2 regions of the Lysinibacillus sp. NPDC048646 genome follow, and region 1 is predicted to be linked to the other one. Evidence: predicted binding sites of a transcription regulator. Region 1 holds the regulator's gene; the other holds the start of a gene.
The links. Region 1 encodes CtsR, which represses protease genes until heat stress. Its sites were predicted from a motif close to ATGGTCAATAAAGGTCAAACA; they were not measured.
Positions count from the first base shown of each region.

Region 2: a site for CtsR is predicted at 1,080-1,100, ahead of ACQKII_RS01805 (ATP-dependent Clp protease ATP-binding subunit). Genes of this name have one in related genera too.

Region 1 covers NZ_JBNNLZ010000014.1:62,192-70,395, forward strand. Annotated here, with positions in the region: gene ACQKII_RS15290 (protoglobin domain-containing protein) at 1-311, opposite strand, end outside; gene ACQKII_RS15295 (hypothetical protein) at 629-838, shown strand; gene corA (magnesium/cobalt transporter CorA) at 996-1,958, opposite strand; gene ACQKII_RS15305 (class I SAM-dependent methyltransferase) at 2,171-2,857, opposite strand; gene ACQKII_RS15310 (DUF4870 domain-containing protein) at 2,984-3,289, shown strand; gene ACQKII_RS15315 (CtsR family transcriptional regulator) at 3,649-4,119, shown strand; gene ACQKII_RS15320 (UvrB/UvrC motif-containing protein) at 4,133-4,678, shown strand; gene ACQKII_RS15325 (protein arginine kinase) at 4,675-5,784, shown strand; gene ACQKII_RS15330 (ATP-dependent Clp protease ATP-binding subunit) at 5,774-8,204, shown strand, end outside.
Region 2 covers NZ_JBNNLZ010000001.1:378,848-387,051, forward strand. Annotated here, with positions in the region: gene ACQKII_RS01805 (ATP-dependent Clp protease ATP-binding subunit) at 1-1,021, opposite strand, end outside; gene ACQKII_RS01810 (Crp/Fnr family transcriptional regulator) at 1,292-1,978, shown strand; gene ACQKII_RS01815 (metal-sulfur cluster assembly factor) at 2,089-2,397, opposite strand; gene ACQKII_RS01820 (prolyl oligopeptidase family serine peptidase) at 2,451-3,215, opposite strand; gene ACQKII_RS01825 (Cof-type HAD-IIB family hydrolase) at 3,340-4,149, shown strand; gene ACQKII_RS01830 (DegV family protein) at 4,231-5,088, shown strand; gene ACQKII_RS01835 (alpha-amylase family glycosyl hydrolase) at 5,143-6,612, opposite strand; gene ACQKII_RS01840 (YisL family protein) at 7,004-7,372, opposite strand; gene ACQKII_RS01845 (fumarylacetoacetate hydrolase family protein) at 7,508-8,204, opposite strand, start outside.

The DNA.
Region 1 (8,204 bases):
ATATCACTTAAATGTTTATGTAATGTAATTTTTAAACGGTCGATTTGTGAAGTTTTGTGAATAATATTCAATAAATCTTGACTTAAACTAATGGCTTCATAAAATTGATCAACCATTTTAGGGATTAAATCTTTAGCTAAAGGTTGAAGTTGTTTAATAATGGCTAAATCTTCAGTTGTTAAATCTAATAACTGCAACTGTTTTAGAAGGTTTGGGTGGCTAGAAACATCTAATTGTACATCATGCTTATATTCCTCAGGCGATAACAAAATTGAGTAGCTAGAATTGTTCTTTTTTGTAAACCAACTCATGGTTGTCTGCTCCATTCTTAATAAATATATCAAGTAAAGTGTCTTCCTATTGCTAGGTATATAAATTTGCAAAATATATGCTATTTAATATATTCTACTATTTTTAGTAGCAAATTTGGTTAAAATTTTAGTTTATTTCTATATTTTTTGCATTAATTTCAAATGATTGTCGTTTAAAAGTCAAGAAATAGATTTTTTATAGAAGAAAAAGCAGTTTGAATTTCATATAACAAACCTGTAAAATACGAACTGTTTAGTTTGATAAATAATTGTATGTGAAAATATCAAAATAATATTTGTTAAAAAGGAGACATTACATGGAGAAGAAGCGTTTTAAGTTTGTAATTCCTGTCATGGTGGTTGTCGCTATTGGATCAGTTTATATGTTAAACAACTATTATGCAGAAGTACCGGATTTAGACCAACTTTTAATTACCATTGGTGCAACGTTAGTATCAGGGGTACTTGCCTATTTTTTATTTCCACAACAAGGGGAAAATAAAGTGGATGATCGAGGGCCGTATTAATCATAGTGATCCAATATGTAAAAATAGTATGCTAGGAGTACTCCTAGCATACTATTTTTTTAATATAAAGGTAAAAACCCGCGATTCCTATGGGAAAGTGAAACACGAGTCCCAGCAGGGGGCGTCAATTTGAAGGACTTTTAAGGTGCCCACTGTTTTAGGGTTTAAATAGCTTAAACCAGCCTTTGTATTTAAAAAATGACAGCATAAAGGCGACTATTAATAGCATAATACCAAGGACGATAAAGTAGCTGTATCGACCATGGAGCTCTGGCATAATATCGAAATTCATCCCATAAACACCAGCAATAAATGTTAGCGGAATAAAAATGGTGGAAACAATTGTTAGCGTCATCATAATTCCATTCATGCGACTAGAGCTCATCGCCATATAGTTATCGCGCATATCGGCTGTAAGCTCACGATTGGATTCAACAATCTCTGTCAGTTTAATTAAATGATCGTGAATATCACCGAAATAGGCTCGTTCAGATTTTTTTAGTGCAAAACGATAAGAGCTAAGTACCCGATATAGTAGGTCTCGCATGGGTAAAATAGTTCTTCGTAAATGAAGTAAATCACTACGGAACTCAAATACAATCTGCATGGCATTTACACTGCTTTGATAGGTAAGTTCATCTTCAAGTGCATTTAGATGATCTTCAATTTTATAGACAAGTGGGAAATAGCTATCGACAATTTTATCAATCGTCTGGTAGGTTAGAAATACAGTGCCACGCTCCCAATCCTTTGGTTGCTCTTCTAAAAGTTTTTGCACCTTATCTATTTCTGGTGTCTCATTTTTGTGGAACGTAACGATAAACTTATCAGAGACAAAGATATTTAATTCCTCAGCTATTAGGGTTTCCTCGTTAAGTCTATGAATTACAAAAAAATGATAATCATCATAAAAATCGAGCTTTGGCCGTTGCAAACGCATTAAGCAATCTTCAATGGCTAATGGATGAAAATGAAAGAAAGTATCGAGTAAAAGCTCTTCCTCAATGGTTGGGCAATTAAAATCAACCCAGAACCATTCAAAATGATTATTTTTAATATCTTCTAGCGGAAATCCCTTTAATAATTGTTGATTTTTCGAAATGCCCATTGTGCGAATCACGGCATTCACCTCTATTCTGTTTATAAACGGGCGCTAACCCTCTACTTCAAAACTAATAGCAAGCGGGACATCTAATGGGGAGATAGCGCTCATAAGTAACCGGTTGATCCAGGCACACATAGATTTGATGGGATATCACGGCAGGTTGAGCACATGAAATCTTTTCGGAACGTCAACACTAGGACGTCCTGTGTGTCTAGAATCTTCAACTATTAGAGTATGTCTTTATAGCATACCCAACCGGCAAATAATGTTGTTGCAAAAAATCTGGACGGTTGTGTAAAGCCTGCTTGTTGTAACAGCGTTAAAATTTCCTCTTCCTGCATAAATGATAGAGCACGTATGGACTGCTCCATATTAGCCAATTCTGAGGCTGAAAGCTTTGTATGTTGTAGCCAGTAGGCACGCCATAAATCAAACTGTAACTCCGTTTCAGTTGAGTTTAGCTGCCCGTATTTAGATACAAGGACAAAGGGTGCTCCAGGTTTTAAATGCTTCGCAATTTCTTTTAATGTTGCAAGTTTCTCTTCATAAGTTTCGATAAAATGCAGAACTAATATACAACTGGCAGCATCAAACTTTGTTATTGGTAGAGGTGTTTCTAGTATAGTGCCTTGAAATAAGGAAATATTATTTGGTAACAGTTTTAAGCGTTCTTCTGCAATTAGGAGCATTGCTTGTGCAGTATCTACACCGACAAAGGACCAGTGAGGTCTTTGTTCGGCAAGCTGTAAAATTTCATTGCCGCTTCCTGAGCCAAGTACTAAAAACGTAGCTTCCTCAGACAGGTTGGATCGATAAAAGGCTTGTGTTAAACGTAGCATTGCATCATAGCTTGGTAACGTACGTCGAATACCTTTTTCATATTCGTTTGCGAGTGTGTTATTAAATTCCATCATGAATCACATACCTTTCAAAAAAAATTTTTTAAAAATTTTAATATGTGCGTGAAACTATTTAGGGTATAGTTCCGTAAATAGTAGTACAAATAAAAAAGACAAATAAAAAAAGGAAGGTTGATATAAATGGAGGCAAAATGGTCTAAGGTAATCATACATGCAAGTGCGTTTTTTGCGCCATGGTTAGTACCGATTATTTTTTTCTTAATTAGTTCTGATGATGAAATAAAAGCAGTTTCCATTCAAGCTTTGCTGTTCCAAATTGTGATGTGGGTATTGATTGCCATTGCAGGTATTTTAAGTGTGGTGTTAATCGGTTTACCTTTCTTACTGATTTTTATCATTATGTTATTTGTCGTACCAATTATCGGTATTGTGAAGGCATTATCTGATGAGCCTTGGCGCTACCCGATTGTTGGTCGCTGGGTATAATTTCTATAGACGCAAGTATATGCTAGATGCATATGCTTGCGTTTTTTCTATCGTTGAAAAGGGTAGGCTATAATTATGAACTCGTTTTAACTTTTTTCTATGTTGTTTTATGTGACAAACTTAGCGGAGAGGTTTAATTTCTTTGATGATCATTGGAAAAGAACGTATCTCCTAACTCTGGATGGACCAGTGACACACTATTGCCGGATGATAAATCGTACTTAATTTAGTGCGAAATAATACTTACAACTTTTCAATGTGCTTATTAATTGCAATTATTTTCAAGCGTTCTGTATAATATAGTCAAAGATAGTCAAAGATAGTCAAAGTCAGTGCAGTTAGCGAGGTGTATTCCTAAAATGCGTAATATTTCAGACATCATAGAAGGCTACTTAAAGCAAGTACTTGAATTAGGTGGAGAAGGGCATATTGAAATTAAACGTAGTGAAATTGCCGATAAATTTCAATGTGTACCGTCCCAAATAAATTATGTAATTAATACAAGATTTACTGCTGAGCGTGGTTACCTTGTTGAAAGTAAACGTGGCGGGGGTGGATATATTCGAATTTTACGTGTCCGTGCAAACTCACAAATTGATTTGATTGATGATGTACTCTTTCATATTGAAGGTGGAGCATCTCAAACAGTGGCTGAAGATGTAGTTTATCGTTTAATTGATGAGCAGGTAATTTCGAAACGAGAAGCGAAATTAATGTTAGCGGCAGTTGATCGCTCAACATTAGATTTACAACTACCTTTACGGGATAACATTCGTGCGAATATTTTACGTGCGATGTTAACAACGATTAAATATGAAAAGCAAAAGTAAAGAGGTGATGGAAATGATATGCGAACATTGCAAGCAGCGCAATGCGACAGTAACTGTAACACAAGTTCAAAATAGTCAGAAGGTGGAGCATCATTATTGTGACGTTTGCGCTTCGCAGTTCCATCCATTTCATGCAGAGTTTAAGCAAGAGCCAGTTTCAATTCAACAATTATTATCCAATTGGTTCGGCTCACCAACGTGGCAACAAAAAGTTGGTGAAAAGCAACAAGCACCACCCCAACAACAAACGTGCCCACACTGTGGGTTTACGTATAAGCGATTTTTGAAAGAGGGGAAATTCGGCTGTCCTAGCTGTTATGACACTTTTGCTGAGCATTTGCCAAAGCTCTTTAACCGTATTCAGGCCGGACCTCAACATATTGGCAAAATGCCGGGTGCTCATAGCAATGTCTATGTCATAAAAAAACAAATTGAAGATATTCGCAAACGGATGAAAGATGCCGTAGACGAAGAACAATTTGAAGAGGCTGCAAAGCTTCGTGATGAGGCAAAGGAACTTGAAAATCAGCTACAATTCGAAGGTGGTGATGTGTCGTGATGATTGAGCCATTTTTAGAGAGTGCTACACCTGTATGGATGCATATAGAAGATGATTATTCAGATATTGTCATAAGTACACGCATTCGGCTTGCTCGGAATTTAGATGGTTACCGTTTCCCACTCGTGTTCTCAGAGGATGAAGCACTACAGGTGGAGCAAGCAGTTACACACGCTATTCAAGACAGTCCTAAACTCCTTGAAAGGTACTCTTATTTTGCTATAAAAGATTTAACACCATTACAACGACAAATCCTAGTTGAAAAACATTTAATTAGTCCGCAGTTAGCCAAAAAAGAGCTAGTTGGCTCAATGCTTCTATCTGAGGATGAATCCATTAGCATCATGGTGAACGAAGAAGACCATTTACGCATTCAATGTATGACGGCAAGTTTTCAACTTCAAAAGGCATACGAACAGGCCAATAAAATTGATCGTGCCTTAGAAGGGGCACTACCCTATGCATTTCGAGATGATTTTGGCTATTTAACAAGTTGCCCAACGAATATTGGTTCAGGACTTCGGGCTTCTGTCATGATGCATCTCCCGGTCCTAACATTAACTGGTCAGATGAATCAAATAATAAATGCCATGACACGATTAGGAATGACGGTTAGGGGAATATATGGAGAAGGTAGCGAAAATCTAGGAAATGTTTACCAAGTGTCGAATCAGATTACCCTTGGAAAAACAGAAGATGATATTTTAGCAGACATCCAAAGTGTAGCTGAAAAAATTATTCAAAAAGAACGGCAGGCAAGGGGAAAGCTGATGGATAAGGCAGAACTTGCTTTAGAAGATCGTATTTATCGTGCTTTAGGCACCTTGACTCATGCTCGCATTTTAACGAGTGAGGAAGCGGCTACCTGTTTATCAAATGTACGTTTAGGAGTGGATTTACAGTTGATTGATGGCATAAAGGCCGCAACTTTAAATGAATGTATTGTCTGTATGCAACCTGGATTTTTACAGCATTATGCAGGCGAGGCACTACCACCGTCCGAACGTGACCGAGTACGAGCAAAGATGCTTCGTGAGGCATTATTTCAAGAAACTTTGAGTAAGCCTACTATAGGGGGAAAAGGAGAGGATTCATATGATGTTTAATCGTTTTACACAACGCGCACAAAAAGTATTACAGCTTGCACAGGAAGAGGCGATTCGTTGGAAACACGAATCAATAGGGACTGAGCATATTCTTTTAGGGCTTATTCGTGAAGGCGGGGGTATTGCAGCGAAGGCATTAGAAGCCATTGATATTAGCCCTCAAATGATTGAAGTTGGCATTGAAGAATTAGTTGGTAAAGGTACAGAGGATGTTGGTCCAATCGTTCACTATACACCTCGTGCTAAAAAGGTAATTGAACTATCAGTCGATGAATCACGTAAATTAGGTCATTCCTATATCGGTACAGAGCATTTACTATTAGCATTAATTCGTGAAGGCGAAGGTGTGGCAGCTCGCGTCTTAAACAATGCGGGTGTCGGTTTAAACAAAGCGCGTCAGCAAGTATTACTGTTGCTTGGTAATAACGACAATGCGCAATCTGGTCAGCAAGCAGCACAGGCCGCTAATACACCTACATTAGATAGCCTAGCGCGTGATTTAACGCAAATCGCACGTGAAGGTTCATTAGACCCTGTTATTGGTCGTAGTAAAGAAATCACACGCGTTATTGAAGTACTATCGCGCCGTACAAAAAACAACCCCGTTTTAATTGGTGAGCCAGGGGTGGGTAAAACGGCCATTGCAGAAGGCTTAGCGCAGCAAATTATTAATAATGAGGTGCCGGAAATCCTTCGTGATAAACGTGTAATGACCCTTGATATGGGGACAGTTGTTGCAGGTACAAAATACCGTGGTGAATTTGAGGATCGTCTAAAAAAAGTAATGGATGAGATTCGCCAAGCAGGTAATGTCATTTTATTCATTGATGAATTGCATACATTAATCGGTGCTGGAGGTGCGGAAGGTGCAATTGATGCATCAAATATTTTAAAACCATCATTAGCACGTGGTGAACTGCAATGTATCGGTGCAACAACTTTAGATGAGTACCGTAAATATATTGAAAAGGATGCTGCTTTAGAGCGTCGCTTCCAGCCAATTCAAGTAGATGAGCCAACTGTTGAAGAGGCTATTCAAATCATCCATGGTTTACGAGATCGTTACGAGGCACATCATCGTGTGAAAATTACAGATGAAGCTATTGAGGCAGCAGCGAAAATGGGTGATCGCTATATTTCGGATCGCTTCTTACCAGATAAAGCAATTGACTTAATTGATGAAGCAGGTTCTAAAGTACGCTTACGTTCATTTGCAGTTCCGCCAAATCTAAAGGCGCTGGAAGATAAGCTTGAAAATGTTCGTTCTGAAAAAAATGCAGCTGTTTCTGGTCAAGAATTTGAAAAAGCGGCTTCTTTAAGAGATACAGAGCAGAAGTTAAAAGACGAAATTGAAACAACACGCAAAACGTGGAAAGAAGAACAGGGTAAAGCTGAATCCAAGGTAACTGTGGACGATGTGGCAGCGGTTGTATCGATGTGGACGGGAATACCAGTAGCGAAAATCGCACATGAAGAATCGGCGAAGCTTTTACAACTTGAAGGGGAGTTACACAAACGCGTTGTTGGTCAAAGCGAAGCAGTAGAAGCAATCTCTCGTGCAATTCGTCGTGCAAGAGCAGGCTTAAAGGACCCGAAACGTCCAATCGGCTCATTCATTTTCCTTGGTCCTACAGGTGTCGGTAAAACAGAGCTAGCTAGAGCGCTTGCTGAAGTAATGTTTGGCGATGAAGATGCGATGATTCGTGTTGACATGTCAGAGTACATGGAGAAACATTCGACATCACGTTTAGTTGGTTCACCTCCGGGCTATGTCGGCTTTGACGATGGTGGTCAGCTTACAGAAAAAGTTCGCCGTAAACCATATTCTGTTGTGTTACTTGATGAAATTGAAAAGGCACATCCAGATGTCTTCAATATATTATTACAAGTGCTAGAAGATGGCCGTTTAACAGATTCTAAAGGCCGTGTGGTTGATTTCCGAAATACGGTGGTCATTATGACATCAAACGTTGGTGCGGATGCATTAAAATATCAAAAAAACCTAGGTTTCAGTTTAGGTGGTTCGGAGTCGAAGCATAAAGATATGAAGGGCACTATGTTAGAAGAGTTGAAAAAAGCATTCCGTCCAGAATTCTTAAACCGTATTGACGAAATGATTGTCTTCCACTCGTTAGAAAAAGGACACTTAAAAGAAATCGTATCGATGATGGCAAACGCTTTAACAAAACGTCTAAAAGAACAAGACATTTCGCTTGAGTTAACAGATTCAGCACTTGAGAAAATTGCGGATGAAGGTTACGATCCACAATACGGTGCCCGTCCAATTCGTCGTGCACTGCAAAAACAAGTGGAAGACCGTTTATCGGAAGAACTTCTTAAAGGCAATGTTGAAAAAGGAAATCAAGTTATTATCGATTATGTGAACGATGAGTTTGTCGTGAAGAAAAAAGAGGGTGTCT
Region 2 (8,204 bases), on a different contig from region 1:
CAGCCTCCTCTAAATCACGGCGGTATTTATCGAGTGTTTCACGTTTTTTCTGAATGCCATGAAGAGCCTCTTTTTCTGCTTCCCATTGCGTGCGCATACCTTCTGAGGATTCTTTTAGTTTGGCTAACTCATCACGTAATTGTTCTAGTCTTTTTTTACTTGCCTCATCTTTTTCTTTTCGTAGTGCTTGATCTTCAATTTCTAGTTGCATAATACGACGTGTCACTGCATCTAATTCCTGTGGCATGGAATCAATTTCCGTACGAATCATTGCACAAGCCTCGTCTATTAAATCAATGGCTTTGTCAGGCAAGAAGCGCTCTGTAATATAGCGATTCGAAAGCTCCGCTGCCGCTACAATGGCACGATCATGGATTCTTACAGCATGATGTAACTCAAAGCGTTCTTTTAAGCCACGTAAAATGGATACAGTATCTTCAATAGATGGTTCACGCACAAGCACCTGCTGGAAACGACGTTCTAAAGCTGGGTCTTTTTCAATATACATACGGTATTCGTCTAAAGTTGTAGCACCGATACAATGTAATTCTCCTCGAGCGAGCATCGGCTTTAACATATTCCCAGCATCCATTGCACCGTCTGTTTTCCCTGCACCAACAATCGTATGAAGCTCATCGATAAATAGAATGATACGACCTTCTGATTCTTTTACTTCTTTCAATACACCTTTTAATCGTTCTTCAAATTGTCCACGATAACTGGCCCCTGCTATTAACGCACTCATATCAAGCTCATACAATACACATTCTTTTAAACCCTCCGGTACATCACCTTTCACAATGCGTTGAGCCAGTCCTTCTACAATCGCTGTTTTACCAACACCTGGTTCACCAATTAATACTGGGTTATTTTTAGTTTTTCGGGTTAAAATACGAATAACATGACGAATTTCTTCATCACGGCCAATTACTGGATCCATCTTGCCGTTCTTTACTTCTTCGATTAAATTACGTCCAAATTGCTCTAATGGCTTTTTATCATCTGTTTGTTGAAATTGCATCGTAAGCACTCCTTTTAAATTTTGTTTGGCGTAATTACATTCACATTCCAGAGAATAACGTTTGACCTTTTTTGACTAACTTTATTTTACAACAATCGACAAGACCAAGCAAAAAATAAGCGCTAAAATTTTTTCCCCTTACTTACGGTAGATTACGTTATAATAATCATATGTTTCTTTGTTTTAATATATCGGAATGATTAATCACCATTCTTTTGTAATACGGTCACTATTACAAATAGAAAGAGATGTGTTTGATTTATGGTACTAATGGATGATAATCAAGAGAAAATCCATGCTCTTTTTCAAAAGCACGGTGTTTTTATAAAAGTGAATAAGGAAAGTAAAATTTTTTTAGAAGGCGAACGTGCGAAAGAAATATATTATATAAAAACTGGTGCTATTTCGATTAGTCAGGAAACTGAAAGTGGAAAGGAATTAACAACACGAATCTGTGGTCCTGATAGTATTATCGGAGAGGGTTCATTATTTTGTAACCTTACTTACCACTCTATGACTGCAAAAGTATTAGAGCCATCTACGTTATACGTCCTTAGCCGTAAATCGTTAGAGCAGTTATTATTAGAGCAACCGTATTTAATGATTGAGTATTTGAAATGGCTACAAACTGAAAATTTAAAACATCAAAGCCGCTTGCGTGATTTAGTATTAAACGGTAAGAAAGGTGCTTTATTTTCAACGTTAATCCGCCTATCTAATACCTATGGCAAGGTTTTAGAAAACGGCACTATTTTCATCGACTTTCCACTAACAAATTCTGAAATCGCTAATCTGTGTGCAACAAGTAGAGAAATGATAAATCGTATGCTAAATGATTTAAAAAAGCATAATATTTTATCCTTTGAAAAAGGATATATAACGATTCATGATCTACAAGTTCTAAAAGACGAAATCGCCTGTGAAAATTGTCCATTACAAATTTGTCGTATCGATTGATCCGTTCTATAACAAAATCCCACCTGCATATTGTGCAAGTGGGATTTTGTTTGTTTACGTACGCTATTTTGTACCTTACCTAGCTACAAGCGCCTTATGCTAAAGTCTTATTAACGTACGCCTAATGCCAATTTTGCATATCGAGACATCTTGTCTTTTGACCATGGTGGATTCCATACAATGTTAACATTTGTACTTTTCACTTCTGGTAGTTCACTTAATGCTGTATTTACTTGATCAACAATAACAGGACCCATTGGGCATCCCATTGAAGTTAGCGTCATTGTGACAGTTGCTAAGCCCTCATCATCTAATTCAACATCATATACTAATCCTAAGTTGACAATATCAATACCCAGCTCAGGGTCAATTACATTTTCTAATGCACTAAACATGCTGTCTTTCATATCTTGATCCATCCGTATTTCTCCTTCCATCACAGTGTTAACTTCATCATAGCAGATGCAACTTATTATGCCAAATGCTGCGCAAGCCATCCAGTTGCTGCTAGCATTCCCTCACGTGTCACAGCATGACCAGCTTGATTATCAACGAAGAAATTCAGATCTTCTGGATTTGTTTCATAATAAGCACGTAATTTTAAATAGAAAGTATACGTATCTTTAAATGGCACAGTTTTATCTTTTTTACCATGCCAGAAAAATATCGGGCGTTGTGCAAATTTTTCTGGTGTTAAGCTTATATCATACTTCGCTAAAAGCTCATTCGTTTTTCGTATTTCTTCTTCTGACATGGGCCAATTTAAGCCACTTTCAGCAAACTGCTGTAATTGATATGCGCCTAATTCTATAAAGCTAGGTGCACCCATGCATACCGCCGCTGTTTGTATCCAATCATAAAACTTTAAACAACCAGATGTGACAATTCCCCCCATCGAAGTACCTGCCACACCAATTTTATCATTCACTAACAGTTGTTTATTCTTTAACTCATTATATAATTGCTCTACTTCATGAATAGAATTTAAGACAATATCCCAAAAGCGTGAATTCATTTGCATCTCTGTTAAGCCTTCACTTCGATCACCATGTAATTTTGCATCTGGTAATAGGACACGCACCCCTTTATGGACTAGCTGATATGCATAATGTAAATTATGTTCTTTTGCACTCATAAAGCCGTGTAAGAAAATCACGACGGGGGTTTCTTCATTCATATCTTCTGTATATATATGTAATAAAGGAATATTTCCCCACACTTCTCTCTCTGTGAACATCTTTGTCACTCCCAACTTTTGTCTCTTCTTTTTATGTTAGCAAACTTTTTTCTACATGACAAAATTTTGACGCGAAGGTGACAAAGAGATACTATTCAAACATATAGGAAAGGGGCAACATGCTATGAAACCGCATTTAATTGTTTTAGATTTAGATGGGACGTTATTGACGGACCAACAACAAATTTCAAAGAAAACTAAAAAAACATTATTGCAGGCGAAAGAACAAGGACATCAGGTGATGATTGCCACAGGTCGTCCTTATCGTGCTAGCGATATTTATTACCATGAACTTGGACTTACAACGCCCATTGTAAATTTTAATGGTGCTTACGTTCACCATCCTAAAAATATAGCTTGGCACGCGATGCATACACCGATTGATTTAAGCGTTGTACGAGATGTCGTTGATTCGGTAAATAGTTATGAATATGAAAATATTATCGCCGAGGTGATGGATGACATTTATGTCCATACAGAGCATGACCGGATTTTAAACATTTTTAATATGGGCAACCCCAAAATTACACTCGGTGATTTATCGACACATTTGCAAGAAAATCCGACAAGTCTACTTATCCAAGCAAATGAAGCGAATTCTATGATTATTCGCGATCATTTACAAGCAGTTCATGCAGAGGTAATCGAGCATCGTCGTTGGGGCGCACCACTACACATTATTGAGATTGTCCGTCGTGGCTTAAATAAAGCCGTAGGTATCTCACATGTTGCTAAAGATTTAGGTATCCCACGTGAGCGTATTATTGCCTTTGGCGATGAAGATAATGATTTAGAAATGATTGATTTTGCAGGCATTGGTGTAGCTATGGGCAATGGCATCCCATCCTTAAAAAATATTGCCAATGAAATTACTACGACCAATAACGAAGATGGTATTGCTAAAATACTCATTGAACGCTTGAAATTATCATAGTTAAGTAGTAAGTTCAAATTGACTTTCCATTTTTTACAGTTTAAATTTGGAGGAAGACAGTTTATTTAGGGGGACAAGATAATGAAAATTTTTACTGATAGTGGATGTGATTTACCGAAGTCTTATTATGAAGAGAATGATGTCGTGCTACTTCCATTACGCGTGCATTTAAACGACAGCGAATATGATGATGTCATTGCAATTGATTCTAAGGAAATTTACGATGCTATTCGACAAGGTGCCCACCCAAAAACGTCACAAGTGTCACCAGAGCTCTTCCTTAAACATTTTGAAGAACTAGCACAAAGCGACGAAGAAGGCGTTTATATCGCATTTTCTTCGGAATTATCAGGTACATATAGTACTGCTATGATGATTCGCAATCAAGTACTTGAACAATATCCATCGTTAAAGCTCACGATCATTGATTCTAAATGTGCTTCCTTCGGCCATGGTTTAGTGATTGAAGAAGCGGTTCAACTTCGCAATACAGGTGCCTCATTGCAAGAACTTGAAACAAAATTAACCTCTCTTGCTTCACAGATGGAGCATCTTTTTACAGTAGAAGATTTAGACTACCTAGCAAAGGGTGGTCGCGTATCTAAAGCTAGTGCATTTCTTGGTGGACTCCTTAGTATTAAGCCGATATTAAATGTTGAGGATGGTAAGCTTGTGCCAATTGAAAAATCACGAGGACGAAAGAAGGCCATTGCACGTATGCTAGATTTGATGCAACAACGCGGTGGTAATTTTTCCGATAAAATTGTCGGTATTAGCCATAGTGACGACTCTGTCTTTGCAAACGAAGTAAAAACAGCCATCCAGGATAAATTCGCACCGAAAGCTATTCAAATGACAATGATTGGTTCAGTTATTGGCTCCCATGTAGGACCAGGTACAATTGCTATTTTCTTTACAAATAAAAGTTACCAAGCTTAATGTAAAAATCCCTCCACGCCCGACCAAAAGGCAAACTGGAGGGATTTTTATTTGTTATTTTATAGCGTCTTGTTCCTGACGACGTGATTTACCTCGTTTAATAATCACAACTACAAATCCTATAAATAGTAGCCATACTAAACCAAGTGCTACCATGTATGGAAGGTTTAATCCTTTATCTTCTCTAACTTGATAAATCTCAATCATTTCTCGGTCTAAAATCACTGGATACACGTCTTTTTCATTAATACGAACTTTTTCTTCGTGCAAAATACCATTTAGCATTTTACCTTCGCCAAGCTGAGCCGATGTAAAATCAACTCGTTGTGTTTTACCTGTATTGTTCACCATGATGACCCATTGTTCTTCATCAGAAGTTCGTGTAAATACAAGTAAACCGTTTTCATTTGTAATAACCTCAAAATCGCCATTGCGTATTGTGGCAGATTTATTGCGTAAGGATTGTACATTTTTCACAAAGTCGATTAACTCTTCATCAGTTTTAAAATTGTACAATTGATGCGTATCGGGTTTCACTTCCCCATTCATCGCAATTTCCGAACCATACTGCACAACTGGTATACCTGGCAACATAAATAAAGCACCCAACGCCATTTTTAGGCGAGTTGGTGGGAACATATTTTCATTCGCAGAGTCAAATGTAAAACGATGCGTTTGAAGGGAATCAATCATAATTTGCGTTGGTTTTTCGCCTGAAAAAGGGTCCATTAGCTTTGATGAATCCATATCAACATTTTTAAAAATATTACGGTAAATATCAGCCGTTGCAGGTGAGAAGTTCGCATCAAAATTGGCATCACTTTCTTCATTTGCAATGACATAAAACGATTCTTTCGTGCCTTTTAACGCCTCGATTAGCGCATTTATAAATGCTGTATCAGCATCAGCAATATTTGTTAAACGCATACCACCGATATTATATGTAGAGGCGAATTCTGTTGCAGCCTCAATCAGGGCGTTTTGTACATCTTTATTTTTCAAATCCCATTGTACTTGTCCATTATTTGTAGAGGTAATCCAATCCTGTTTTGTTGCATCCTTTGCCCATTCATGATTTGCACTCACATTGTTTAGAGGAAAGTCAATCATAACCGACATATTATTCGCTTTATAGACTTCGATAACACTTTGGAATTCTTCTGCTGTGCCAAAATGCTCTTCTAATGATGTATAGCTTGTTGGCATCGAGCCATCATACGTTTCTGTAGCGAAAATTGTCCCAATGGAGACAATCGTATATCCCATCTCTCCGATAAATTTTAGTTTATCTTGTAGCCCAGTGAAGTCACCACCTGCAAATTTCGAAGGGTCTTGCGTATTGGTATCAAAATCGTTAGTGCCCGAGCCATTAAAGAATCGGTCAACGAGTAAATCATAGATGCTTTCTTGTGCAATCGTTCTTGTTTGTACTTCGTCTGCCAGTACCACTGGTGTTGTTCCTAACAATGAAGTCACCAGTAAAAGCGATGCAGCTGTCGCACTTATCCACTTCTTAAATTTCACTTTTATTCCCTCTCTTTCAAACCAATCCATCGTCATTTTACCAAATAAAACAGTAACGTCGCTATCATTTCAAAATATTTTCCCAAATTGAAAAATGAATTACGGCAAAAAGGTGTCAACTTGAGCCATCTTCCCAGTCTAATCTATGCAGACAGAAGCGACACATAACGCTAACTACGCTCTATTCTATGCTAATTTAAGTTCCACTTTGGCCCACTCAAGCGATTGTAAGTTGTAGCTGAGCGGTTCTGCGGTTGACCCGAGCGTTCTTCGGCTAACCTTGCATTCTTCACTCGTCCTAAGGCAATCTATCACTTTAATTGGGCGATGCGTACTTTCCTTTAAACACTAAAAAGCCGTGAAGCGAAAACTTCACGACCTTTACGAGCATTTATGCTAGGAAATCAATGTTCATTGGTAATTTGAATCCTAAGAACAGTGTAATGAATAAGAATACTGCAAATAAAATCCAGAACATGCCTGTTGGTTTGTTTTTCTTTTGGCGAACTAATACCATTTCCATCATACCGATGACTAAAATACCAGCGATAAATTTAAAGCCATAAAGCATACCTTGCCCGTAATCCATTGTATGGATAAATAGTGCACCACCAGTAATGATGATTAAAATGTAAAATAATCGTAATGCCATATGTAAGCCTTTAGATTGCTTGCCACTAAGTGCTGCAATAAAAAAGATTACGAGACCGACTACCCATGTCGTAATGTGTAGATGTGTTGTATTTGTTAAAAAATCCATTCGTGTCCCCACCTCATTCTTTTTCTATCAAACTCTATCCTATCATGTGGTGGAAATCGTTTCAAATATTACAATTGCGTTCACTAAATTTACTAAAAAAATCCGCGGAGTATATACTCACGCGGATTTGAACAGTTATTCGAAATGATTCACTAATGTTCCAATTCCTTGGATAGATACCTTCACAGTATCACCAGCTTTTAAAAATTGTGGTGGGTTCATGCCTTTCCCTACACCCGCTGGCGTACCTGTTAAAATAACATCTCCTGGCTCTAATGTCACGTGCTGAGATAGGATGGATACCAATGTTTCTACAGAGAACATCATATCTTTTGTCGTACCGTTTTGGCGTACTTCATCATTAACTTTTGTTACGACAGTTAACTCTTGTGGATTTGGAATTTCATCTTTTGTCACAAGGTATGGACCAAGTGGACAAGTTCCATCCAAGCTTTTGCCCAAGAAGTATTGCTTATGTTTATCTTGCAAATCACGAGCTGTAATGTCGTTGGCGATTGTATAGCCAAACACGTAATCGTATGCTAAGTTTTTAGGAATATTTTTACCACGTTTACCAATCACGATTGCAAGCTCTCCTTCATAGTCCATTTGGGATGAAAGGTCTGCATGAATTGAAATCGTTTGACCGTCAGCAGCGATAGCAGTCGGTGATTTTGTAAATACCATTAGATCTGTTGGAGCTGCTTCTGCGCCCATTTCTTTTGCATGCTCATTATAGTTTTTACCGATACACATAATATTTTTTGGTGTACGAGGAATTGGCGATAACCATTCAATCACTGTAAATTCACGTTTGAAGCTATCCGCACGT